2 regions of the Streptomyces sp. NPDC087310 genome follow, and region 1 is predicted to be linked to the other one. Evidence: riboswitches for the same ligand, from Rfam matches in the RefSeq annotation. Region 1 holds a riboswitch; the other holds the start of a gene.

Region 1 (4,906 bases):
TCGGCGCCGAACCCGCCGTCGTGGCTGGACGCCTGGATCCAGCGGTACGCGGCCAGGTAGTGGTGCGAGGGCGGCAGATCGGGGTCGTGGTAGATCGCGATCGGGTTCTCGCCGAAGCCGCGCGGCGGCTGGATGAGGATCAGCAGATTGCCGCGCCGCAGGGCGGCGAGCACGATGTCGCCGTCCGGGTCGCCGCCCGCGCCGACGCGGCTGCGGTCGAGGAACATCTCGCCGGGCGGCGGCCCCCAGTGCCGCTCGACGGAGGCGCGCAGATCGGCGGGGAGCTGTGCGTACCAGCGCCGGTAGTCGGCGGCGGGTATGCGGACGGGGTTACGGGCGAGCTGCTCCTCGGTGAGCCATTCCTGGTCGTGGCCGCCCGCGTCGATGAGCGCGCGGATCAGCTCGTCGCCGTCGCCGGACTCCAGGCCGGGCACCGGCTCCGTACCGAAGTCGTAGCCGTCCGCGAGCAGTCGGCGCAGCAGGGTGACGGCGCTGGCGGGGGTGTCGAGGCCCACGGCGTTGCCGATGCGGGAGTGCTTGGTGGGGTACGCGGAGAGGACCAGCGCGACGCGCTTCTCGGCGTTCGTACGGAACGCCAGCGTGGCATGGCGTACGGCGATCCCGGCGACGCGCGCGGCCCGCTCGGGGTCGGGTACGTACGCGGGCAGCCCGTCCTCGTCGATCTCCTTGAAGGAGAACGGGACGGTGATCAGCCGGCCGTCGAACTCCGGTACGGCGACCTGCGAGGCGGCGTCCAGCGGCGTCAGCCCCTCGTCGCTCTCCTCCCAGGCCGCGCGGCTGCTGGTGAGGCAGAGTGCCTGGAGGATCGGTACGTCGAGCGCGGCGAGCGCGCCCGCGTCCCACGCCTCGTCGTCGCCGCCGGCCGACGCCTGGGCGGGCTTGGTGCCCCCCGCGGCGAGCACGGTGGTGACGATCGCGTCGGCCTCCCCCAGGGCGGCCAGCAGCTCCGGCTCGGGCGCGCGCAGGGAGGAGACGAAGATCGGCAGGGGCCGGGCGTCGGCATCCTCGATCGCCGAGCACAGGGTCTCCACGAAGGCGGTGTTGCCGCTCATGTGGTGCGCGCGGTAGTAGAGGACCGCGACCGTCGGGGCCTTCTCCGTCACCACGTGGCCCGGCCGGCCGATACGGGGCGGACGGACGCGCCGCTCCAGCCGGCCCCAGGTGGGCGCGGCGGCGGGCGGCTCGAAGCCGTGGCCGGTCAGCAGCACGGTGTCGGAGAGGAACCGGGCGAGCTGTTCCAGGTTGGCGGGCCCGCCGTGCGCGAGATAGGCGTGCGCCTCGGCGGCGATCCCGATGGGGACGGTGGACGCCTCCATGAGCTGCGCGTCGGGCGCCTGCTCACCGGTGAGGACGACGACGGGGATGTCCCGGGCGAGGAGGGCGTCGATACCGTCCTGCCAGGCGCGCAGACCGCCGAGGAGCCGTACGACGACGAGGTCGGCGTCCTCCAGCAGTCCGGGCAGTTCGTCGAGCGCGAGCCGCGCCGGGTTGGCGAACCGGTACGGGACCGGACCGCCCGCCGCGTTGGCGGCACGGGCGCTGAGCAGATCGGTGTCGGACGTCGACAGGAGCAGAAGCATGCGGCGTCTTGCCTTCCTCGGGGTCCGCGCCCCGGGCGGGTGTGGAGGACGGCGGGAGTTCCTGGCTCACCCGACGACCGGATTGCTACGACCGGATCACTCCGGCCGGAGCTGTCGGGTTCACAGTGGCGGGACCGCGCCGGGTTCGCACCGGGCTTCCTCCCCATGACGCCGTCACTGGCGTGTGACGGGCCTGACGGCCCGCCGTCTGCATAGTAAGTGCTGAGGTCACGGGCGGGGAGGGCGCCCGGTCGGGACGGCGGACGAGAAGGGGGCGGGCGGGGGCCACCTGGGTATGCTCGCGGCCATGCCGCCCACCTCGCCAACACCCGTGAACCGGGACGAAGCCGCCGCGCGCGCTCCGTTCCGGGGCGCGGCGCGGGATGCCGTAGGGGAGTCCGTACGGGACAGCCTCCCGGACGCCGTACGGGAGGCCGTACGGGTACGAGGGGATGCCTGCCCCGGTGCGCTGCGGCTGCACCACGCCGACGACGGCGCCCTGGCCCGGCTCCGGCTGCCCGCAGGGCTGCTGACGCACCGCCAGGCGCTCGCGCTGGCCGACGCGGCGGAGCGGCTGGGCGACGGCCACCTGGACCTCACGTCCCGGGGCAACGTGCAGCTCCGGGGGCTGGGCGCGAGCTGCGGCGGCGAGTTGGCGGACCTCCTGCACGAGGCGGGACTGCTGCCGTCGGAGGAGCACGAGCGGATACGGAACATCGTCGCCTCACCGCTGGCCGGACTCGACGGACTCGGCGCGGGCGACGTGCAGTTGTGGGCCCGGCGGCTGGACGGACTGCTGTGCGCGAGCGAGGCGGCGACGGAGCTCTCCGGGCGCTTCCTGTTCGCGCTGGACGACGGCCGGGGCGATGTGGCGGCGCTGGGCGCGGATGTGACGTTGCTCGCACGGCGGGACGGCACGGCAGAGGTGCATATAGGGGCATCCCGCCCGCCGTACGGAGAACAGGCGGTACGGGCGGTACGCGTCCCGGCCGCCGACGCCCCGCGCGCGGCCCTGCTGGCGGCCGAGACCTTCCTCACGGCGGCGCGGGCGAGCGGCACGGGCGCCTGGCGCGTAGGGGACCTGCCGGCCGGGGCGGCCCGGGGGCTGGCGGCAGCGGTGGCGGAACGCCTGACGGCGGCCGGAATCGAGGTCCTGGCGGGGGACGCGGGGGACACGCGGGGTGCGGCGGAAGCCCCTGCCCCCGGGCTGATCCGCTCCCCCGACGGAACGGTCGCGCTCTCCGTGTACCCCCGGCTCGGCCGGCTGAGCGTGGCGCAGTGGCGACATCTGCTTTGTAAGAGCAGTGCTCCGGACGAGAGCCCTGCTCTGCGGCTGACGCCCTGGCGCGGGGTGATCGTTCCCGGCCTGGCTCCGGACGCCGCCGCCGACCTGCTCGGACGGCTCCGTACCGCCGGACTGGTCACCGAGCCCGACTCCCCCTGGCTCGGCGTCGGCGCCTGTACCGGGCGGCCCGGGTGCGCCAAGGCGCTCGCGGACGTGAGGGCCGACGCCGCCGCGTCCGTGGCCGCCGGCCGGGACGGCGACCGGACCGGCCTGCCCGTGTACTGGTCGGGGTGCGCGCGGCGCTGCGGTCATCCGCAGGGCGACCGGGTGGACCGGGTCGCGACCGGCGAGGGCCGCTACACCGTCTCCGTACACAAGCGGAACACGCTGGACGAACGGGACGAGCGGGACGAGAACGTGAAGACAACACAGTCGTGACGACGTGACGAGATGAGCGAGACCACAGTGTTCGACTATGAGAAGGACGGCGCGGCGATATACCGCCAGTCGTTCGCCACGATCCGCGCCGAGGCGGACCTCGCCGGGCTGCCCGCCGACGTCTCCCAGGTCGCGGTGCGGATGATCCACGCCTGCGGCATGGTCGACCTCGTGCGCGACCTGGCCTTCACCCCCGGTGTGGTGGCCCGTGCCCGCGAGGCGCTGCGCGCGGGCGCGCCGATCCTGTGCGATGTGCGGATGGTCGCGAGCGGGGTCACGCGCAAGCGGCTGCCCGCCGAGAACGACGTGGTCTGCACGCTCTCCGACCCGGCCGTCCCGGCCCTCGCCGCCGAGTTGGGGACGACGCGCAGCGCCGCCGCCCTGGAGCTGTGGCGGGACCGGCTGGACGGGGCGGTCGTCGCCGTCGGCAACGCGCCGACCGCGCTCTTCCGGCTGCTGGAGATGGTCGAGGCGGGCGCGCCGCGCCCGGCGGCCGTCATCGGCGTCCCGGTGGGCTTCATCGGCGCTGCGGAGTCCAAGGACGAGCTCGCCGGGCACCCCTCCGGTCTTGAACACCTGGTCGTACGGGGACGGCGCGGCGGCAGCGCCCTCGCGGCGGCGGCCATCAACGCGATCGCGAGCGAAGTGGAATGACCGAGAACAGCAGCCTCCCCGCCGGCCGTCTGTACGGCGTCGGCCTCGGCCCCGGCGACCCGTCCCTGATGACCGTACGGGCGGTGCAGGTCATCGCCGAGGCGGATGTGATCGCGTACCACAGCGCCCGCCACGGCCGCTCCATAGCGCGCTCCATAGCCGCCGAGCATCTGCGCGCGGACCACATCGAGGAGCCGCTGGTCTACCCGGTCACCACCGGCACCACCGACCATCCGGGCGGCTACCAGGGCGCGATGGACGAGTTCTACGCGGAGTCCGCCGCCCGGCTCGCCGTCCATCTCGACGCGGGGCGCACGGTGGCGGTGCTCGCGGAGGGCGATCCGCTCTTCTACGGCTCGTACATGCACATGCACAAGCGGCTGGCCGACCGCTATCCGACCGAGGTCATCCCCGGGGTGACCTCGGTGAGCGCCGCCGCGGCGCGGCTCGGCACCCCGCTCGTCGAGGGCGAGGAGGTGCTGACGGTCCTCCCTGGCACCCTGCCCGAGGAGGAGCTGACGGCCCGGCTGGCCTCGGCGGACTCGGCGGTCGTGATGAAGCTGGGCAGGACGTTCCCGGCCGTACGGCGGTCGATCGAGCGGGCGGGGCGGCTGGCGGACGCGCGGTACGTGGAGCGCGCGACGATGAGCGGGGAGCGCACGGGCGCGCTGGCGGAGACGGACCCGGAGTCGGTGCCGTACTTCTCGGTGGCGGTGCTGCCGAGCCGCGTGGACCGGACCCCTGCCTCTTCCCCCGCCGCCTCCGGTGAGGTGGTGGTCGTGGGAACGGGCCCGGCGGGTCCGCTGTGGCTCACGCCCGAGACGCGCGGCGCGCTGGCCTCCGCCGAGGATCTGGTCGGCTACACCACCTATCTGGACCGCGTTCCGGTCCGCCCGGGGCAGCGGCGGCACGGTTCCGACAACAAGGT
Region 2 (4,906 bases), on a different contig from region 1:
GGGGACCACCTGACCGCGGGCGTGGCCCTGTGACCCTGCCCCTCGACGGCACGGCCCCGGAGCGGGACCCCGACGCGGCGGGCGGCGTGGGCCTGACCGCCCTCATGGTGGCCGCCGCGCGGGCCATCGAGACCCACCGTCCGGCCCCTCTGGCGCGGGACGAGTTCGCGGAGCACTTCGTCCGGGCGGCACCGGCCTCGGCCGGCTGGCCGGTCCGGGCGGACCAGATCCCCGGGGGCCGCACGAACCCGTTCTGGGAACGGCTCGGCCGCTACTTCGCCGTACGCACCCGGGTCCTGGACGACCATCTGCTCCGTACGGTGGAGACGGGCGTGCGCCAGGTGGTGCTGCTGGGCGCGGGCCTGGACTCCCGGGCGTTCCGGCTCGGCTGGCCGCCCGGCTGCGTGATCCACGAGGTCGACACCGCGGAGATGCTCGCCTTCAAACAGGCGGTGCTCGACCGGTCGGGGGCCGTCCCCACGGCCGACCGCAGACCGCTCGCGGCCGACCTCCGCTTCGACTGGCGCGACGCGCTGCTCGCCGCGGGGTTCGACCCGGCCGTACCGACCGCCTGGCTCGCCGAGGGGCTGCTGCTCTACCTCCCGGCGGCGGCCGAGCGGCATCTCATCGCGACGGTGGCCGAGCTGAGCACGGCCGGGAGCACGCTGGCGTACGAGATCAAGGAGGTGGAGGGGGCGAAGGTGCGCGCCCACCCCCTCTACACCACGGCGCGGGAGCAGATCGGCCTCGACCTGCCGGCCCTCTTCGACCCGGAGCCGCGCCCCGCGTCGGCCGCCGAACTCGCCCGGCGGGGCTGGTCGGTCTCGGTCCGCTCCCCGTACGACTTCACCCGCCTCCACGACCACGGCCCCTTCCCCGAACCGGACGACCCGCTGGCGGCCAACCGCTGGATCTTCGCGGAGACGCCCGCCCCACAGCCCGGGAACGGATGACATCCCCGCAGGTCGGAGCCGTCCAGCGGGCGGCGGCGGCGCTCACGGCTCCCCGTCCGGCGGCGGGGACGCGGCGTTCCCGGCGGCGGCGCGGGCTCTCACCCGGGCGGGGTACCAGCGGGTGAAGCGCAGGGCCGCGACGATCGCCGCGATCTGGATGATCCACCCGGTCCAGATGTTGTCCGGGTCGTGCTGCACCAGGTCGGCGTAGCCGCCCGCGACGGCTCCCACCAGGAACGCCGCACCCCACACCCCGGTGACCACGTAGTTGGTGCGCAGGAAGAGCGGCGAGTCCCAGCGGCTACGGGGCACCTGCTCGCGCGCGTACGGGAGGGTGAAGGGCGCCCGGAAGGCCATGGAGCCGAACGCGATGAGCACCAGCGCGATATTGGCGATCTCCCCCGCGTAGGTCTCCAGCCAGCGGCTGGTGCCGTCGGCGGCGAGCGCCCCGACGACGGCGAGCACCGCGAAGAAGACCACGTCACAGAGTTCCAGGAGCTTCCACGAGCTGTGCGGACGCCAGATCCGCCCGGCGGCCACCACGGCCAGCGCGCAGGCGAGCGACAGCCCGACCCCCAGCTCGAACCGGCCCGGCCCCACCACCACGGCGAAGATGATCCACGGGAGCAGCCCGATGACCGGGCTGTCGAGCAGACGGGCGCCCCGCCGCCCGGACCCACTGCCGGTCGTCACGCCGGTGCCCCCTCCTTCGCCCGTTCCTTCTCCTGCGTCCGGTTCCTCCGGACCGCCGGTCTCCTCCACCTTGCTGCGCTCCGGCCCGTTCCGCGACACGACCCCGCGCCCCCTGTCACCTTCTATCGCCTTCTGTCACCTTCCGGAATGTGAACAAGTTCGGCCAAGGTTGGTCCACGGAGGCGTCCACGCTCTATCGTGGCGGGCGTAGCTGGTTCGCCCTGCCCTCCAGGCAGACGCGTCGTAAGAGGGAACCCGGTGGGAATCCGGGACTGCCCCGCAGCGGTGAGCGGGAACGACCGCCGTCATACGCACTGGATCCGCACGGATCCGGGAAGCGACGGCCAGTAGGTGTCTGCCTCGGCAGATGTGCCCGCGAGTCCGAAGACCTGCCCGTTGCCCGTACGCGACCGTTCGCGTACGGATATCCCGGTGACCTCGTGGGCGGGTCGGCGTACATACCGGACGGACGAGCGCGCCCGAGGCGCCGCACCGACCGTCGGGTCCCGTCACCCCTTCGCGCCCGCGTCCCGTCCCCGGGATGTTCAGGAGTCATCTCGCGAAGGAGATTTCCGTGACACCGAAGTCCGCAGCCGCGGCAGCACGAGCCACCGTGTACGGCTACCCCCGCCAGGGCCCGAACCGGGAACTGAAGAAGGCCGTCGAGGGGTACTGGAAGGGCCGCGTCACCGCGGACGCCCTCCGGGAGACGGCGGCCGGCCTGCGCCGGGCGAACTGGCGGCAGATGGCCGACGCCGGCGTCCACGAGGTGCCGACCGGCGACTTCTCGTACTACGACCACGTCCTGGACACCAGCGTCATGGTCGGCGCCGTACCCGAGCGGCACCGGGCCGCCGTCACGGCCGACCCGCTCGACGGATACTTCGCGATGGCCCGCGGCACCCAGGACGTGGCGCCGCTGGAGATGACGAAGTGGTTCGACACGAACTACCACTACCTCGTCCCCGAGCTCGGCCCCGACACCGTCTTCACCGCCGACTCCACCCGGCAGGTCGCCGAGCTGACGCAGGCCCTCACGCTCGGGCACACCGCCCGCCCGGTCCTCGTCGGCCCCGTCACGTATCTCCTGCTCTCCAAGCCCGCCCCCGGGGTGGCCGCCGACTTCGAGCCACTGACCCTGCTCGACCGGCTGCTGCCCGTCTACGCCGAGGTCCTCGCCGACCTGCGCGCCGCCGGCGCCGAGTGGGTGCAGCTCGACGAGCCCGCGCTCGTCCAGGACCGTACGCGCGCCGAGCTGAACGCCGCCGCCCGCGCCTACCGCGACCTCGGCGGGGCGACCGACCGGCCCAAGCTCCTGGTCGCCTCCTACTTCGACCGGCTCGGCGACGCCCTGCCCGTCCTGGCGAAGGCCCCCGTCGAGGGGCTGGCGCTGGACTTCACCGACGCCGGCGCCGCCAACCTCGACGACCTCGCCGCCGCCGGCGGACTCCCCGGCAAGCGGCTCGTCGCGGGCGTCGTCAACGGCCGCAACATCTGGATCAACGACTACGAGAAGTCCCTCGCCACCCTGGGGACGCTCCTCGGCCTGGCCGACCGGGTCGACGTGGCCGCGTCCTGCTCCCTGCTGCACGTACCGCTCGACACCGCGGCCGAACGCGACATCGACCCGGGGGTCCTGCGCTGGCTCGCCTTCGCCCGGCAGAAGAGCGCCGAGATCGTCACCCTGGCCAAGGGGCTGGCCCGGGGCACCGGCGCCATCGCCGCGGAGATCGCCGCCAACCGTGCCGACCTCGCCTCCCGTACGGACTCGGCGCTCACCCACGACCCGGCCGTACGGGCCAGGACCGCCGCCGTCACCGACGCCGACGGCCGCCGCTCGCAGCCGTACAGCGAGCGCGCCGCCGCCCAGCGCGCGCACCTCGCGCTGCCGCTGCTGCCGACGACGACCATCGGTTCGTTCCCGCAGACCGACGAGTTGCGCACCGCCCGCGCCGACCTGCGCGCGGGCCGGATCGACACGGCCGGTTACGAGGAGCGCATCAGCGCCGAGATCGGCGAGGTCATCTCCTTCCAGGAGAAGACCGGGATCGACGTCCTGGTCCACGGCGAGCCCGAACGCAACGACATGGTGCAGTACTTCGCCGAACAGCTCACCGGCTACCTCGCCACCCGGCACGGCTGGGTGCAGTCCTACGGCACCCGCTACGTCCGCCCGCCGGTGCTGGCCGGCGACATCTCGCGCCCCGAACCGATGACGGTGCGCTGGACCTCGTACGCCCAGTCCCTCACCGACCGCCCCGTCAAGGGCATGCTGACCGGGCCCGTCACCATGCTCGCCTGGTCCTTCGTCCGCGACGACCAGCCGCTCGGCGACACCGCCCGCCAGGTCGCCCTCGCCCTGCGCGACGAAGTCACCGACCTGGAAGCGGGCGGCACCTCGGTCATCCAGGTCGACGAACCCGCCCTCCGCGAAACGCTGCCGCTGCGCGCCGCCGACCGCGCCGCGTACCTGGACTGGGCCACCGAGTCGTTCCGCCTCACCACCAGCGGCGTACGCCCGGACACCCAGATCCACACCCACATGTGCTACGCCGAGTTCGGCGACATCGTCCAGGCCATCGACGACCTCGACGCCGACGTCATCAGCCTGGAAGCGGCCCGCTCCCACATGCAGGTCGCCCGCGAACTCGCCGCCCACGGCTACCCCCGCGAGGCGGGCCCCGGCGTGTACGACATCCACTCCCCGCGCGTCCCCGGCGCTGACGAGGCCGCCGCCCTGCTCCGCGAGGGCCTGGAGGCCATCCCCGCCGAACGCCTGTGGGTCAACCCCGACTGCGGCCTGAAGACCCGCGGCTGGCCCGAGACCAGGGCGTCCCTGGAGAACCTGGTCACCGCGGCCCGCACGGTCCGGGGCGAACTGCCCACGTCCTGACGGAGAGACCCGCGGGGGCCGGGACGCGTACGCACGCCCCGGCCCCCGCTTTCCGCTTTCCGCTTTTCCCGCTTTCTACCTTTTCCGCTTTCTGCCTTTTCCGCTTTCCGCTTGCCTCTCAGCGCCGCCCGTCGACCAGGCCGGATTCCCAGGCCCAGGCGGCGATCTCCACGCGGTTACGGGCGGACAGTTTGACCTGCACGTTGCCGAGATGGGTCTTCACCGTGCCCACCGAGATGGTCAGTTCGGCGGCGATCTCCGCGTTGGTCAGCCCTCTGGCCACCAGACGCACCAGGTCCTTCTCCCGCTCGGAGAGCGCGGTGTGCGGCTCCCGAGGGGCGGGCGCCGCGTTGTTGACGCGCCGCAG

The links. Region 1 has a riboswitch for cobalamin ahead of cobN (cobaltochelatase subunit CobN). Riboswitches for the same ligand answer to the same signal wherever they lie in the genome.
Region 2: another riboswitch for cobalamin. It lies ahead of metE (5-methyltetrahydropteroyltriglutamate--homocysteine S-methyltransferase); the one in region 1 lies ahead of cobN (cobaltochelatase subunit CobN).

Annotation. Positions count from the first base shown of each region.
Region 1 is NZ_JBIUYF010000004.1:56,928-61,833, reverse strand. Features, by position in the region: gene cobN (cobaltochelatase subunit CobN) at 1-1,601, opposite strand, end outside; cobalamin riboswitch at 1,636-1,823, opposite strand; gene cobG (precorrin-3B synthase) at 1,909-3,324, shown strand; gene ACIO3P_RS15350 (precorrin-8X methylmutase) at 3,337-3,978, shown strand; gene ACIO3P_RS15345 (precorrin-2 C(20)-methyltransferase) at 3,975-4,906, shown strand, end outside.
Region 2 is NZ_JBIUYF010000005.1:641,743-646,648, forward strand. Features, by position in the region: gene ACIO3P_RS22125 (EF-hand domain-containing protein) at 1-33, shown strand, start outside; gene ACIO3P_RS22130 (SAM-dependent methyltransferase) at 105-953, shown strand; gene ACIO3P_RS22135 (hypothetical protein) at 996-1,646, opposite strand; cobalamin riboswitch at 1,860-2,058, shown strand; gene metE (5-methyltetrahydropteroyltriglutamate--homocysteine S-methyltransferase) at 2,221-4,539, shown strand; gene ACIO3P_RS22145 (response regulator transcription factor) at 4,658-4,906, opposite strand, start outside.